DNA from 2 places in the Streptomyces sp. NPDC006516 genome. Region 2 is predicted to be linked to the other one. Evidence: riboswitches for the same ligand, from Rfam matches in the RefSeq annotation. Region 2 holds a riboswitch; the other holds the start of a gene.
What was found. Region 2 has a riboswitch for glycine ahead of gcvT (glycine cleavage system aminomethyltransferase GcvT). Riboswitches for the same ligand answer to the same signal wherever they lie in the genome.
Positions count from the first base shown of each region.

Region 1 (7,720 bases), on a different contig from region 2:
GTGTGCGGGGCGTTGCGCAGCGGGTTGTCGTCCGCGCTCCAGGTTCCGGAGGCGACCTTGTCGATCTCGCCGCGAATGGCGATCATCGTGTCGCAGAACCGGTCGAGCTCCGCGAGGTCCTCGCTCTCCGTCGGCTCGATCATCAGCGTGCCCGCCACCGGGAACGACATGGTCGGCGAGTGGAAGCCGTAGTCGATCAGCCGCTTGGCGATGTCGTCGATGCTGACGCCGGTCGCCTTGGAGATCGGCCGCAGGTCCACGATGCACTCGTGCGCGACCAGACCGGCCGGGCCGTTGTACAGGATCGGGAAGTGCGGTTCCAGGCGCTTGGCGATGTAGTTGGCCGCGAGCACGGCGACCTGCGTCGCACGCTTGAGGCCTTCGCCCCCCATCAGGCGTACGTACGCCCACGAGATGGGCAGGATGCCGGCCGAGCCCCACGGAGCGGCCGAGATCGGGCCGACACCGGTCTCCGGTCCCGCGGCGGGCTGGAGCGGGTGGTTGGGAAGGTAGGGCGCCAGGTGCGCGCGTACGCCGACCGGGCCCACACCCGGGCCACCGCCGCCGTGCGGGATGCAGAAGGTCTTGTGCAGGTTGAGGTGGGAGACGTCGCCGCCGAAGTGACCCGGCTTCGCGAGGCCGACGAGGGCGTTGAGGTTGGCGCCGTCCACGTACACCTGGCCGCCCGCGTCGTGCACCTCGCCGCAGATGTCGGCGACGTGCTCCTCGAAGACACCGTGCGTGGACGGGTAGGTGATCATCAGGACGGCGAGCTCGTCGCGGTGCTGCGCGATCTTGGCCCGGAGGTCCTCTATGTCGACCTCCCCGTCCTCGGCGGTCTTCACGACGACGACCTTCATGCCGGCCATCACGGCGCTCGCCGCGTTGGTGCCGTGCGCGGAGGACGGGATCAGGCAGACCGTACGGGCGTGGTCCCCGTTGGCCCGGTGGTACGCACGCACGGCCAGAAGACCGGCGAACTCGCCCTGCGAGCCCGCGTTGGGCTGGATCGAGACGGCGTCGTAGCCGGTGACCTCGGCGAGGCGCTCCTCCAGCTCCCGGATGAGGGTGAGGAAGCCCTGTGCCTGCTCGGCGGGCGCGAAGGGGTGCAGCGCGCCGAACTCGGGCCAGGTGATCGACTCCATCTCGGCGGTGGCGTTGAGCTTCATGGTGCAGGAGCCGAGCGGGATCATGCCGCGGTCCAGCGCGTAGTCACGGTCGGCGAGCCGGCGCAGGTAGCGCAGCATCGCCGTCTCGGAGCGGTGCTGGTGGAAGACCGGGTGGGTGAGGACGGCGTCGGTCCGCAGCAGTCCCTCGGGCAGCGCGTCGGCCGTCTCGGCGTCCAGCACCTCGATGTCACCGTCGGCGCCGAAAGCGGCCCAGACGGCGGCGACACACGCGCGGGTGGTGGTCTCGTCGCAGGCCACGGAGACGTGGTCGGCGTCGACCAGCCGGAGGTTGACCCCACGCTCCCGCGCCCCGGTGACCACGTCGGCCGCGCCACCCGGCACGCGGACGGTGAGGGTGTCGAAGTAGGCGCCGTGCACGACGTCGAGACCGGAGGACCGCAGCCCCTCGGCCAGGATGGCGGCGAAGCGGTGCGTGCGCCGGGCGATGGTCCGCAGTCCGTCCGGCCCGTGGTAGACGGCGTACATCCCGGCCATGACGGCGAGCAGCACCTGGGCGGTGCAGATGTTGCTGGTGGCCTTCTCGCGCCGGATGTGCTGCTCACGGGTCTGCAGGGCCAGGCGGTAGGCCTTGTTGCCGTCCGCGTCGACGGAGACGCCGACGAGGCGGCCGGGCAGGCTGCGGGCGAACTTCTCGCGCACCGCCATGAAGCCGGCGTGCGGTCCGCCGAAGCCCATCGGGACACCGAAGCGCTGCGTGGTTCCTACGGCGATGTCCGCGCCCAGCTCGCCGGGCGAGGTGAGCAGCGTCAGGGCCAGGAGGTCGGCGGCGACGGACACGATCGCGCCCAGTTCGTGCGCCTGCTCGATGACGGGCTTGATGTCGCGGACCGCGCCCGAGGCCCCGGGGTACTGGAGCAGCACGCCGAAGACACCCCGCTCGGCGACCTCGGCCGGGATGCCGTCGGTGAGATCGGCGACGACGACCTCGACCCCGGTCGGCTCGGCGCGGGTCTCGATCACGGCGACCGTCTGCGGCAGCGTGTCGGCGTCGACCAGGAAGACACCGTCCTTCACCTTGCCGACACGCCGTGCCAGGGCCATCGCCTCGGCCGCTGCCGTGCCCTCGTCGAGAAGCGAGGCTCCCGAGGTCGGCAGGCCGGTGAGGTCGGCGACCATGGTCTGGAAGTTCAGGAGGGCCTCGAGCCGCCCCTGGGAGATCTCGGGCTGGTACGGGGTGTAGGCCGTGTACCAGGCGGGGTTCTCCATGACGTTGCGCAGGATCACCGGCGGCGTGAACGTGCCGTAGTAGCCGAGCCCGATCATCGGGGTCAGTACCTGGTTACGGTCGGCGAGGCTGCGCAGCTCGGCCAGGACCTCGGCCTCGGTACGCGCCTCCGGGAGGTTCAGCGCCTCGGTGCTCCTGATCACGTCGGGCACGGCGGCGGCGGTCAGCTCGTCGAGGGAGCCGTAACCGACCTGGGCGAGCATCTTCGCCTGAGCCTCGGCATCGGGACCGATGTGGCGCTGCTCGAAGGGGATGCCCTGCTCCAGCTGGGAGAGCGGAGTGCGACGGGGGGTCATGATGGAGGCCTCCTGGTCTGCCACGACCTGCGAGGGGCGCCACGGCGTGGCTGCCCGTACGGCCTCCCCATCTGTCATCTCGACCTGAGAGCTTCACCGGCGCGCCCGGGGGGCGTGCCGGCTTTCACCGTCGGTGAGGGCGGCGCCCGCCGCGGCGCGTGCCGCACGGATTCCGCCCTGCTTTCCAGAGTGACCTCGTCCGTGCGGTACGGGGGCCTGAGAGATTCCGGGGAGGAGTTGCTCCTTCGGCGCCTCCGGATCGCTCCGGAGGACTCTCCCGCACGGGGTCAGCAGCCGGTTCCAGACTACCAGCGGGGCAGGAGAGGGCCGTCTCGAGTGGCCGATGCCCCGGATCTGGCCTTTCGTAGAGCCTGTGGAGCGCTTGCGACCACCCTGATGCAGTTGTGACCAGTGGGAGGCACCGTGCAGACCGACATCGATCCGCGCAGCCTGATCGGCCGCAAGGCCTTCGACCGTCGAGGTGCCAAGATCGGGACGGTGGACGAGGTGTATCTCGACGACGCCACCGGAGTACCGGAGTGGGCCGCCGTGCGCACCGGTCTCTTCACCAGGGACGCGTTCGTCCCGCTGGAGCCGAGCGAGTTCGTCGACGGCGCGCTGCTGATCCCCTTCGACCGGGCCCTGATCAAGGACGCGCCCGACTTCGGGGTCGGCCGTCACCTCTCGCCCGAACAGGAACTGCAGCTCTACCGCCATTACGGGCTGGACTCCGCCCCGTCGGCCGGGCCGGTCCCGGACCGGGACTTCGGCAGGCTGGCCGGCCAGGAGGAGTAGTCGGGCGGCTCCCGCACCAGGGGCAGGGGATCCACCGGCTCCAGCTGCGGATCGTCGATGCGGAACGTCCGCACGCGGCCGGGCGGCGACCACGGTTCCTCGAATCGCACCGTCACCCGGCCCACGCCGCTGCCCTGGACCCATCCGTGGCCGTGGATCTCGTGCCGGACGTCGTGCCCGGCGGACCAGCGCCGGACGGCAGGCTGTTCGGCACCCCCCTCGACCGTCTCCGCCGCCGGGACGGGCAGCGCGTCAGGGGTGGCATCGGCCGTGGCTTCAGCCGCTGCCTCCTCTGCGGCGTGCTCCGCCTCCGCGGCCTGAGCGAAGAGGTCTTCCTGCGTGAAGTCCGCCAGTCCCGTGACGCCGACTCCGAGCAACCGCACTCCCCCGGTGGTGTCGACGCCCTCCAGGAGCCTCGCCGCGGCCTCCTTGACGACCGTGGGGTCGTCCGTGGGGCCGCGCAGGGTCTCGGACCGTGTGAGCGTGGAGAAGTCGTAGCGGCGCACCTTGAGGACGACGGTGCGCCCCGAGCGCCCCGCGCCCCTCAGCCGTCCCACGCAGCGCTCCGCCAGCCGCTCCACCTCGCTCCTGACGCGCACACGGTCGTGCAGGTCCACGTCGAAGGTGTCCTCGACAGAAACGGACTTGGCGTCCCGTTCCGCGACGACGGGCCGGTCGTCGTGGCCCTGGGCCATCCGGTGCAAGGCCACGCCGTGCGCCTTGCCCAGCAGGCGCACGAGCTCCGCCTCGCCCGCCTGTGCGAGGTCGTCGACGACGGTCATGCCGGCGCGGCGGAGGTGGTCGCCGGTGGCGGGCCCCACCCCGGGGAGGGTGCGCACGGACATGGGCGCGAGGAGCTCCCGCTCGGTTCCCGGTTCGATGAGCAGCAGCCCGTCCGGCTTCGCCTCCTCGGAGGCGATCTTGGCCAGCATCTTGGACCCGGCGAGCCCGACGGAGCCACTGAGCCCGGTGACGGCCCTGATCACCGTACGCAGCTGCTGCCCGATCGCACGGGCGGACGCGGAGTCGTCCGCCACCCCGCCGGCCTCCAGGTCCACGAACGCCTCGTCCAGGCTGAGTGGCTCGACGAGCGGTGACAGCCGCGCGAGCAGCTCCATCACCTGGTCGCTGACCGCCCGGTAGAGAGCGAACCGCGGGACGAGGTAGGCCGCATTGGGCGCCAGCCGCCGCGCCTGGGCCATCGGCATCGCCGAATGGACGCCGAGACGGCGGGCCTCGTACGAGGCGGTTGCGACGACCCCGCGCATCCCCAGGCCGCCGACCACCACCGGCTTACCGCGCAGGCTGGGCTTCGCCGCCTGCTCGGCAGAGGCGTAGAAGGCATCCATGTCCAGATGCAGAATCGTGGGCGCGGCTCTCACACGGACAGATGCTGCCCTACGCCACTGACAACCGCTCCGCCCGACGCGTTCGCCGGGGCGGAGGGCATGGCCGGCTCAGCCCGCGCGGTTGCGGCGCCGTGCCAGTTCGTCGGCGGGATTGTGCCCGACGAGAGTCTCGCCGGTGTCGATCCGCTCTCCGTGGAGCTGGGAGAGCGCGGCGTCGACATCTCGCCACACGACGCCCACGGCGATACCGAAGACGCCTTGGCCCCCCTGGAGAAGATTCACGACCTCGTCGGGCGAGGAGCACTCGTAGACCGTGGCCCCGTCACTCATCAGGGTCATGCGCTCGAGATCGGTGAATCCGCGTGCCCGGAGGTGCTGGACTGTGGTGCGGATGTTCTGCAGAGCGACCCCCGTGTCCAGGAACCGCTTCACGATCTTGAGGAGGACCACGTCCCGGAAGCTGTAGAGACGTTGCGTCCCCGACCCGTAGGCCGGGCGCACGCTCGGCTCGACCAGCCCCGTCCGCGCCCAGTAGTCGAGCTGCCGGTAGGTGATACCGGCCGCAGCGCATGCTGTCGGCCCCCGATAGCCGATGTCAGCCGCCGCTGCCATACCGTCCGCTGCCACCACCGCCGGCTGAACCGGCTGTCTGATGGAGTGGTCGGCCGCACTGCCATGCTGCCGGTAAGGCCCACCCGCAGCCGTACCGTCGCCGCTGCTTCTCACGCCGACCTCCGTCCTTGACCTGCCATCTCGAAGGTAGGCAGTCACCAGGGGTGCGTCAACGATCGCCACACTCGGCACGCCGAGTGATAATCACCCTGAGGGTGGTTTCCCGTGACCGGTTTACGGGAACGGCTTGCCGGATGCGCTGACGCCACCCCTGCGGGGCGGTCACTGGCTGTTGGTACCGAAGTCCTCCGGCGAGATCTGGTCGAGGAATTCGCGGAACTTCTCCACCTCGTCCTCCTGCTCGTCCGGAATCGCGATGCCGGCGTCGTCGAGCACCCCGTCACTGCCGTAGATCGGCGTGCCGGTGCGCAGGGCGAGCGCTATGGCGTCGGACGGACGCGCGCTCACCTCGACCCCGCTGGCAAAGACCAGCTCCGCGTAGAAGACCCCTTCTCTGAGGTCCGTGATGCGGACCTCGGTGAGCTCCTGGCCGACAGCCTCGAGCACATCCTTGAAGAGATCATGGGTCAGCGGCCTGGCCGGAGCCATGCCCTGCTGGGCGAAGGCGATCGCGGTCGCTTCCCCAGGGCCGATCCAGATAGGGAGGTACCGGTCGCCTCCCACTTCACGCAGGAGCACGATCGGTTGGTTGGAGGGCATTTCCACCCGGACACCCACAACGTCGAGCTCGTTCACACAGCAACCCTAGGACGTGCCCGCCTGGTTTGGATAGTCGGGCACCCCCGAGGTCAGTGGAAGGTCACCTTCAGGGCACTCTGCACGAGCGCCGCGTGAAGGCGCACGGAGAGCTCGGCGAGCTCCCTGGCCGTGGCCTCCGCATGGGCTCTGGTCTGCGGATTCCTGTGCCGACGCAGGGGCGCGACCACCTGCTCGACCAGCCCCGCCTCGCGCTCGGCAGCGGCTTTGACGGCACGCAGGTGCCGGGGTTCCAGTCCGAAGCGGCCGAGGTCCGCGACCAGCCGCGCCACGGTCACCGCCTCGGCGTCGTAGCTTCCCCCGGACGCGGGCACGAGGAGCCCGTACGACTCCCACTCCTCGAGCTGCTCCTCGGTGACGTCGGCGGCGGCGAGGAGCTCCTGGCGGCCGATACGGGCCGCTGTGGCGCCCCCACCCTGCGGCTGGTCCCAACGGCCGTCGGCAAGCTCGCCCTGCGCGCCGTCGGACGGCAGCGCGGCCTGCTCGCCTCGGGCCAGGGCCTCGAGGTGCTCGCGGATGACCTTGAGCGGCAGATAGTGGTCCCGCTGCATGCGCAGGACCTGCGCCAGCCGCTCGACGTCGGCCGTACTGAACTTCCGGTAGCCCGAGGGCGTGCGCTGGGGCTCGATGAGCCCCTCCGTCTCCAGGAAGCGGATCTTGGAGATGGTGACTTCGGGAAACTCGTCGCGCAGCTGGATGAGCACCGTGCCGATGCTCATCGGGCGTTCGCCCGCGGCGGCGGTGCCGTGACCGGCACCGCCTGTCGGTGTTCGCAGCATGGACCTTCCCTGAGGGGTCACACGCCCCGCTGGCTCGCGTAGAAGACCAGTCGGTACTTGCCGATCTGGACTTCGTCGCCGTTGGACAGCGCGACGGAATCGATGCGCTCGCGGTTGACGTAGGTGCCGTTGAGGCTGCCGACGTCGCCCACGGTGAAACTACCGTCCGGATTCCTGCGGAACTCCACATGACGCCGCGACACGGTCACGTCGTCGAGGAAGATGTCGCTCTGCGGGTGGCGGCCGGCCGTCGTGAGGTCGCTGTCCAGCAGGAACCGGCTGCCGGAGTTCGGGCCCCGGCGCACGACCAGCAGCGCCGAACCGGCGGGCAGGGCGTCGACCGCGGCCTGGGCCTCCGGGGAGAGCGAGGGGAGGGCGGTCTGCCCTGTCACCTCGGACTCGTAGGCCTCGATGCCGGAGATGGAGATGGTCGAGGTGGTCTCCGAGGCACGCTCGGGAATTCCGCCCCTCAGCGGCGCGCCGCAGTTGGAACAGAAACGACTGGCCTCGGCATTGTGATGCCCGCACCTGCTGCAGACCGGCATGGACGAGCCCTCCGGAGCGGGGGCGAACCCTCCACCCGTACTTGAGGTTGATGGTTCCCCGAAACCTATGCGTCCGGCACCGGCAGGGTCAACAGACGACGCGCCGGACCCGCCGGCGGATCCCGGCACCTCATCGCGGAAGAGCGGGCGCT
Region 1 covers NZ_JBEXPD010000024.1:5,924-13,643, reverse strand. The annotation lists gene gcvP (aminomethyl-transferring glycine dehydrogenase) at 1-2,711, opposite strand, end outside; glycine riboswitch at 2,906-3,001, opposite strand; gene ABZY45_RS34385 (PRC-barrel domain-containing protein) at 3,135-3,506, shown strand; gene ABZY45_RS34380 (DNA polymerase IV) at 3,428-4,888, opposite strand; gene ABZY45_RS34375 (MerR family transcriptional regulator) at 4,964-5,581, opposite strand; gene ABZY45_RS34370 (bifunctional nuclease family protein) at 5,750-6,223, opposite strand; gene ABZY45_RS34365 (MerR family transcriptional regulator) at 6,277-7,023, opposite strand; gene ABZY45_RS34360 (FHA domain-containing protein) at 7,041-7,720, opposite strand, start outside.
Region 1: another riboswitch for glycine. It lies ahead of gcvP (aminomethyl-transferring glycine dehydrogenase); the one in region 2 lies ahead of gcvT (glycine cleavage system aminomethyltransferase GcvT).

Region 2 (7,720 bases):
CCATCAGCGGGGGGTCCGCCTGGACTTTCACGTCTGTCCCAGGGGCTTTCCATCGTGTGAGCGGGGGAAGGCCCTGACAGCGCTGAAAGGTACGAACGCGCTGGTCAGGGCCCAGAACCTCAGCACTCGATGATGTTCACCGCGAGCCCGCCCCGGGCTGTCTCCTTGTACTTCACGGACATGTCCGCGCCCGTCTCCTTCATGGTCTTGATGACCTTGTCCAGGGAGACCTTGTGGCTGCCGTCGCCCCGCAGCGCCATCTTCGCCGCCGTGACCGCCTTGACCGCGGCCATGCCGTTGCGCTCGATGCAGGGGATCTGGACGAGGCCCCCGACCGGGTCGCAGGTGAGGCCCAGGTTGTGTTCCATGCCGATCTCCGCGGCGTTCTCCACCTGCTCCGGCGAGCCACCGAGGACCTCGGCCAGGGCGCCGGCGGCCATGGAACAGGCGGAGCCGACCTCGCCCTGGCAGCCGACCTCGGCTCCGGAGATGGAGGCGTTCTCCTTGAAGAGCATGCCGATGGCACCGGCCGCCAGCAGGAAGCGGACCACGCCGTCGTCCTTCTCGGCCTCGGTACAGCCGCCTGCGGCGAAGTTCATCCAGTAGTGCAGGACCGCCGGGATGATGCCCGCCGCGCCGTTCGTCGGGGCCGTCACGACACGGCCCCCGGCGGCGTTCTCCTCGTTGACCGCCATCGCGTAGAGGGTGATCCACTCCATCGCGTGCGTCTGGGGGGCGCCCTCGGCGCGCAGCTGCCTGGCCGAGTTCGCGGCCCGGCGGCGGACCTTCAGGCCGCCGGGCAGGATGCCCTCGCGGGACATGCCGCGCGCGATGCAGGCCTCCATGACGCGCCAGATCTCCAGGAGCCCGGCGCGGATCTCGTCCTCGGTCCGCCAGGCCTTCTCGTTCTCCAGCATGAGGGAGGAGATGGACAGGCCGGTCTCCCTGGCGAGCCTCAGCAGCTCGTCGCCGGTGCGGAAGGGGTGCTTGAGGACCGTGTCGTCCGGGACGATCGGGTTCTCGCCGTCCACGGCGTCCTCGTCGACGACGAAGCCGCCGCCCACCGAGTAGTACGTCTTCTCCAGCAGCGCGGTGCCGTCACGGTCGTACGCGCCGACGGTCATCCCGTTGGCGTGGTACGGCAGCGCCTTGCGCCGGTGCAGGACCAGCTGCTCGTCGGCGTCGAACGGTATGTCGTGCACGCCCAGGAGGCTGATGCGGCCCGAGGCGCGGATCTCCTCGACGCGGGCGTCGGCGCCCTCGACGTCGACCGTGCGGGGCGATTCGCCCTCCAGGCCGAGCAGCACGGCCTTGGGCGTGCCGTGGCCGTGGCCGGTCGCGCCGAGCGAGCCGTACAGCTCCGCCCGGACCGAGGCGGTGTGGGCCAGCAGCCCTTCGTTCTTGAGGCGGCGGGCGAACATGCGGGCCGCGCGCATCGGGCCGACCGTGTGGGAACTGGACGGGCCGATACCGACCGAGAAGAGGTCGAAGACCGAGAGGGCCACGGGGGTACTCCTAAGGCGTTGGTGGACGTCGTTGTCCGCCCGGGTGGTGCGGGACGGGCCGGGTGGGCCCGGGAACGCGGGGCAAAGGGGTGGGGGCACCACGCTCACTGTGTTCAGTGTGCGTGGTGCCCCCACCCTGTGTGCAAACTGCGGGTGACTACTTGAGGCCGGGGTACAGCGGGAACTTCTCGGCCAGCGCGGTCACGCGGGCCTTGAGGGCCTCCGCGTCGTACGTGGGCTTCAGCGCTGCCGCGATGATCTCGGCGACCTCGGTGAAGTCCTCGGCCTGGAAGCCGCGGGTGGCCAGCGCCGGCGTGCCGATGCGCAGGCCGGAGGTGACCATCGGGGGCCGCGGGTCGTTCGGGATGGCGTTCCGGTTGACCGTGATGCCCAGCTCGTGGAGCCGGTCCTCGGCCTGCTGGCCGTCCAGCTCGGAGTTGCGCAGGTCGACCAGGACCAGGTGGACGTCCGTACCGCCGGAGAGCACGGAGACGCCCACCTCGGTCACGTCCGGCTGCACCAGGCGCTCGGCCAGGATGCGGGCACCGTCCAGGGTCCGCTGCTGGCGCTCCTTGAACTCCTCGCCCGCCGCCACCTTGAAGGAGACGGCCTTGGCCGCGATCACGTGCTCCAGCGGACCCCCCTGCTGACCGGGGAAGACCGCGGAGTTGATCTTCTTCGCGAGCTCCTGCGTCGAGAGGATCACGCCACCGCGCGGACCGCCGAGGGTCTTGTGCGTGGTGGTCGTGACGACGTGGGCGTGCGGCACCGGGTTGGGGTGCAGACCCGCGGCGACCAGGCCCGCGAAGTGCGCCATGTCGACCATCAGGTACGCGCCGACCTCGTCCGCGATGCGGCGGAAGGCGGCGAAGTCCAGCTGGCGCGGGTAGGCCGACCAGCCGGCCACGATGAGCTTCGGCTTCGACTCCTTGGCGAGGCGCTCGACCTCGGCCATGTCCACGACACCGGTGTCGTCGACGTGGTACGGGACCACGTTGTAGAGCTTGCCGGAGAAGTTGATCTTCATGCCGTGGGTCAGGTGACCGCCGTGAGCCAGGTTCAGACCCATGATCGTGTCGCCCGGCTTCAGCAGCGCGAACATCGCGGCGGCGTTGGCCTGCGCACCTGAGTGCGGCTGGACGTTCGCGGCCTCGGCGCCGAAGAGCGCCTTGATGCGGTCGATCGCGATCTGCTCGACCACGTCGACGTGCTCGCAGCCACCGTAGTAACGGCGGCCGGGGTAGCCCTCGGCGTACTTGTTCGTGAGGACGGAGCCCTGCGCCTCCATGACCGCGACCGGAGCGAAGTTCTCCGAGGCGATCATCTCGAGGGTGGACTGCTGGCGGTGGAGCTCGGCGTCGACGGCGGCGGCGACGTCCGGGTCCAGCTCGTGGAGGGAGGAGTTGAGAAGCGACATCAGTGGGTCCCTTGGGTCTCAGTTGCCGGAGAACGCGGTGTACTCGTCGGCGGAGAGAAGGTCGTTCGGCTCCTCCGCGACGCGCACCTTGAACAGCCAGCCGCCCTCGAAGGGGGCGGAGTTCACCAGCGACGGGTCGTCCACGACGTCCTGGTTCGCCGCGGTCACCTCGCCGGACACCGGCGAGTACAGGTCGCTGACCGACTTGGTCGACTCCAGCTCCCCGCAGGTCTCGCCCGCGGTCACCGTGTCACCGACCTCCGGGAGCTGGGCGTAGACGACGTCGCCGAGCGCGTTGGCCGCGTACTCGGTGATACCGACCGTGGCCACGCCGTCCTCGACGGCCGACAGCCACTCGTGCTCCTTGCTGTACCGCAGCTGCTGGGGGTTGCTCATGACCTGAATTCTCCTGTACGCGGGGGAGTGCTGATGAACGGTGGTCTTACGGTGTGAGACACGACTGCGTCACGTGCGCGGGCGCGGTGTCACTTACGGCGCTGGTAGAACGGCAGCGCGACGACCTCGTAGGGCTCGTGCGTGCCCCGGATGTCGACCGCGACACCCTCGGTGCCGGGCGCGGCGTGCGCGGCGTCCACGTACGCCATGGCGATCGGCTTGCCCAGGGTCGGGGACGGGGCCCCGGAGGTGACCTCGCCGACGACCTCCCCGCCGGCCACGACCTGGAAACCGGCGCGCGGCACCCGGCGGCCCATGGCGACCAGGCCGACGAGCTTGCGGGGCGGGGCGGTCTCGGCGCGCCGGGCGGCGGCGAGCAGCGCCTCGCGCCCGACGAAGTCGCCCTCCTTCTCGAACTTCACGACCCTGCCGAGGCCGGCGTCGAACGGCGTCAGCGCGGTGGTCAGCTCGTGCCCGTACAGCGGCATGCCCGCCTCCAGGCGCAGCGTGTCCCGGCAGGAGAGCCCGCAGGGGATCAGGCCGTACGGCGCTCCGGCCTCCGTCAGGGCCTTCCACAGCTGCTCGGCGTGGCCGGGGGCGACGAAGAGCTCGAAGCCGTCCTCGCCCGTGTAGCCGGTGCGGGCGATGAGCGCGGGCACACCGGCGACCGTTCCGGGGAGCCCGGCGTAGTACTTCAGTCCGTCCAGGTCGGCGTCCGTGACCGACTTGAGTACGGCGGGGGAGTCGGGGCCCTGGACGGCGATCAGCGCGTAGGCGTCGCGGTCGTCCCGCACCTGGGCGTCGAAACCGGCGACTCGCTCGGTGAGGGTGTCGAGGACGAGCTGGGCGTTGCCCGCGTTGGCGACCACCATGTACTCGTCGCCGGCCAGCCGGTAGACGATCAGGTCGTCCAGGATTCCGCCGTCCTGCGCGACGATCATCGTGTAGCGGGCCCGGCCCTCGCCGACGGTGGCGATGTTGCCCACCAGGGCGTAGCTCAGGAAGGCCGCGGCCTGCGGACCGGTGACGGTGATCTCGCCCATGTGCGACAGGTCGAACAGTCCGGCCCGGGTGCGCACGGCGTTGTGCTCGTCGCGCTCGCTGGCGTACCGCAGCGGCATGTCCCAGCCGGCGAAGTCGGTCATGGTCGCGCCCAGGGACCGGTGCAGGGCGTCGAGGGCGGTCTGGCGGGGGGCGGCGCTCGGGGCAGTGCTCATGGACATGGCTCCAGGGCATGACGACAGGGGATTTCCCTCCCCATCTGTCATCGGAACCTGAGAGGTTCGCCGAGAGCCCCTGAAAGGGTCCTGGAGGGGGCATCCCCTTCAGGGTCGGCTTGCACCTTGGGTGGAGCCGCGAAGCGGCCCGCTTTTCAGATCTGCCTCATCCACGCGGTACGGGGCCTGAGAGATTCAAGGGAGGAACTTGCTCCTTCGGCGCCCGGCGCACACGGTGTCCGGGACTCTCCCGCGCGGATTCAAACGGCCGGTATGCAGTTGGCGGGGTCATCATCGCACGCATTGCGGGAGAGTGGGGCGATCAGGTCCGCACGGGTGCGGGTCCCGACACGTGCGACCGGAAGCGGTTGTGCCGCATTACCTTTTCTTTACACTTCTTGGGCAGGTCAGTGGGTCACTCGGCAGGGGGAAGACGATGACGTTGCAGCGTTACGCGGCGACCGCGGGGGCGGCGCGCGGTGCGATGCCCCAGCAGCCGGGCGCACCCGCCCGGGAGCTGGGGGGCGGGCCGGCTCCGGTGGTGCGTGATCTGCGGGGCGGAGGCGCTCGCGGCCCGACCGTCCTGGACTTCGCGGCGGGTGACGTGGTCGTGGTCTCGGGTCTGCCCGGCAGCGGGAAGTCGACGCTGATCCGGCGGGCGGTGCAGGGGCACGCGATCGACTCCCAGGACACCCGGGACCGCTGGGCCGCAACCCTGCCCGCCTTACTCCCGTACGCGCTCTACCGCCCGCTGGTGCGTGCGGCGCACTACGCAGGGCTGTGGCGGGCCCTGCGCTCGGGCGCCTCGGTCGTCGTCCACGACTGCGGGACGCAGGCCTGGGTGCGGCGCTGGCTCGCGCGTGAGGCCCGGCGCCGGGGCAGGACCCTGCACCTCGTGCTGCTCGACGTCACCCCGCAGGTGGCCCGGCAGGGCCAGCGGGAGCGTGGGCGCGGTGTGTCCGGATACGCCTTCGCCCGTCACCGGCGCGCGGTGGGCAGGCTGCTGCGCGACACCGAGCGGGGTCTGCTGCCTCCTGGGTGCGCGTCGGCGGTGCTGATCGACCGGGAGACCGCCGGGGCGATCCGGCGGATCTCGTTCCCGGAGGCGCGTTCGGGGCAGGAGTAGGGACGACGGACCGGAGGAGCCGGTCCGGGCGTCCGTGGCGAGGGTCCACAGCGGCCCGCGGTGAGTGCCCCGGGCGTCACCGTTCGCATACGCACAGTTCGCGGTGGTCCGGCCACCTGTCCGCGATCCGGACGGTACGCGGGGGCCGGGCGGGGCTCCGGCCTGCGGCACTGCGGGCGAGGCGTGAGCCGGTCTAAGGTTTCTGCCGCACCGCATGGCGAGAAAAGGACTCAGACACCGTGGACATTCCGGCCCAGGCGCCGCCCCATCCGTCGCAGGGATGGCCGGCCAACGAGCTCGAAGAAGTGCTCACCGCCTCGCTCGGCGTCCCCGGAGCGGCCGGCCGGCTGATCGAGGTGCTCGGCCGCAGCCAGATCTGGGTGCCCCTCCCCAACGGCGGCGGCCCGGACAGCCCCGACCTCGACCTGCCGACCGTCGACATCGGCGGCGCCGCCTTCGTCCCCGTCTTCAGTTCCGAGGGGCAGTTCCTCCAGTGCGTCGGCTCCCACCTCTCCTTCACCATCGCGCCCGCGCGCGAGTTCGCCCGCGGGCTGCCGCCGCAGCTCGGCATCGCGGTGAACCCGGGCGGCGCGGTCGGCGTGCCCCTTCCGCCGCCCGCCGTGGCCGAGCTCTGCCGGGCCGGGCGCACACCGCTGGACGGCCCCGCGAGCGGCGGCCGGGTGCGGCTGTACGAGCCGGACTGGAAGGAGGACCCGGTCGACTTCCTCGCCGCGGTGTCCGCCGAGTTCCAGGACACCGGCGTGGTGAGCACGGCGCGCAGGGCGCTGGCCAGCATCGAGGGCGACAGCCCCGTCCTGTTCGTCGGCGTCGAGTTCGCCACCTGGGAGGGCGCGGGGCAGAGCGCCCCGATGGAGGCCCTCGGCCGCGCGCTGGGCCGGATACAGGTGCCCTGGCCGGTCAATCTCGTCCTGCTGGACGTGGCGCAGGACCCGGTCGGCGACTGGATGCTGGAAAAGGTACGCCCGTTCTACCGGCGCGAGGGCCACTGACGGCTGGGGCCCACACCGCCACGTGGCGCCCGGAAGGTGTCCGAGGCGGCGCATAAGCTGGTTGGATGACGAGGCCGCCCCGTGTGCCCGGGAGCGGGACGACAGCACCGCGAAGCATGCTTCAACAGCGGATCGAAGAGGGGCGGGACCCAGGGTGAGTGCGTCAGGCACGGGGGCGGCCGACGGGGTCTCCCCTGTTCGGGCGGAGCCGAGGGCTCGGGAAGACGTCGAGCACCTGCTGCGTCAGGTGACACCCGGGCGCCTCGACACCTACGAGGCGCTGCTGCGATCCCTGGCGGAGGGCCAGGTCTGGATGCTGCTCTGGCACGGGACGGCGGGTGCCCCCGACGCCCAGTACGGCAACATGGAGGTTGATGGCCTGGGTTACGCCCCGTGCGTGACCTCCGCGCAGGAGCTCTCGGCGAGCGGCTGGAACAGGGCCCACGAGGTCACCACGGGCCGCGACATCGCCAGGGCGCTCTTCCCCGACCGCTGGGGCATCTGGCTCAACCCGCACGCCCCCGGTGGCGGCGTCGGCATCCCCTGGCTGGACCTGCGGCGCATCGCCACCGGTCTCGACCGGATGCCCGCGGGGCCGCTGCGGCTCACCGAACCCGCCATCGAGATCCCGCAGTTCTACGCCCTGCTGTCGCAGAACGCCCACCGCACCCCCGCCGTCAGGGCGCTCCGCCGGGCCTGGGTGCAGCCCGCGCTCGGCGTCCCGTACCTCGCGATCGGGCTCGACCTCTACGACACGGGGCGGCCGTCCGTCGACGCGGTCCGGGCGATGATGCGGCAGTCGATCGGGGCCGTTCCCGACGGGCTGCCCGTCTCCACGGTCTCGATGTCCGACGAGTACGACCCCGTCGCGATGTGGCTCCAGGCCAACTCCCGGCCGTTCTACGACCGCGAGGCGCACGCCCAGGCACCCGCCGTCCCCGGCTACGGCTACCCGCCCCCCACCGGCCAGGCTCCGCACGCCTACTGACCGCCCGTCGGCGCGGTCGCCGGCGTCGGCGGAAGAGCGGGTGTCCACAGGGCGCACGGTC
Region 2 covers NZ_JBEXPD010000002.1:1,171,626-1,179,345, forward strand. The annotation lists gene ABZY45_RS11500 (L-serine ammonia-lyase) at 120-1,505, opposite strand; gene glyA (serine hydroxymethyltransferase) at 1,663-2,922, opposite strand; gene gcvH (glycine cleavage system protein GcvH) at 2,941-3,318, opposite strand; gene gcvT (glycine cleavage system aminomethyltransferase GcvT) at 3,408-4,535, opposite strand; glycine riboswitch at 4,701-4,798, opposite strand; gene ABZY45_RS11520 (AAA family ATPase) at 4,972-5,661, shown strand; gene ABZY45_RS11525 (enhanced serine sensitivity protein SseB) at 5,901-6,671, shown strand; gene ABZY45_RS11530 (enhanced serine sensitivity protein SseB C-terminal domain-containing protein) at 6,907-7,659, shown strand.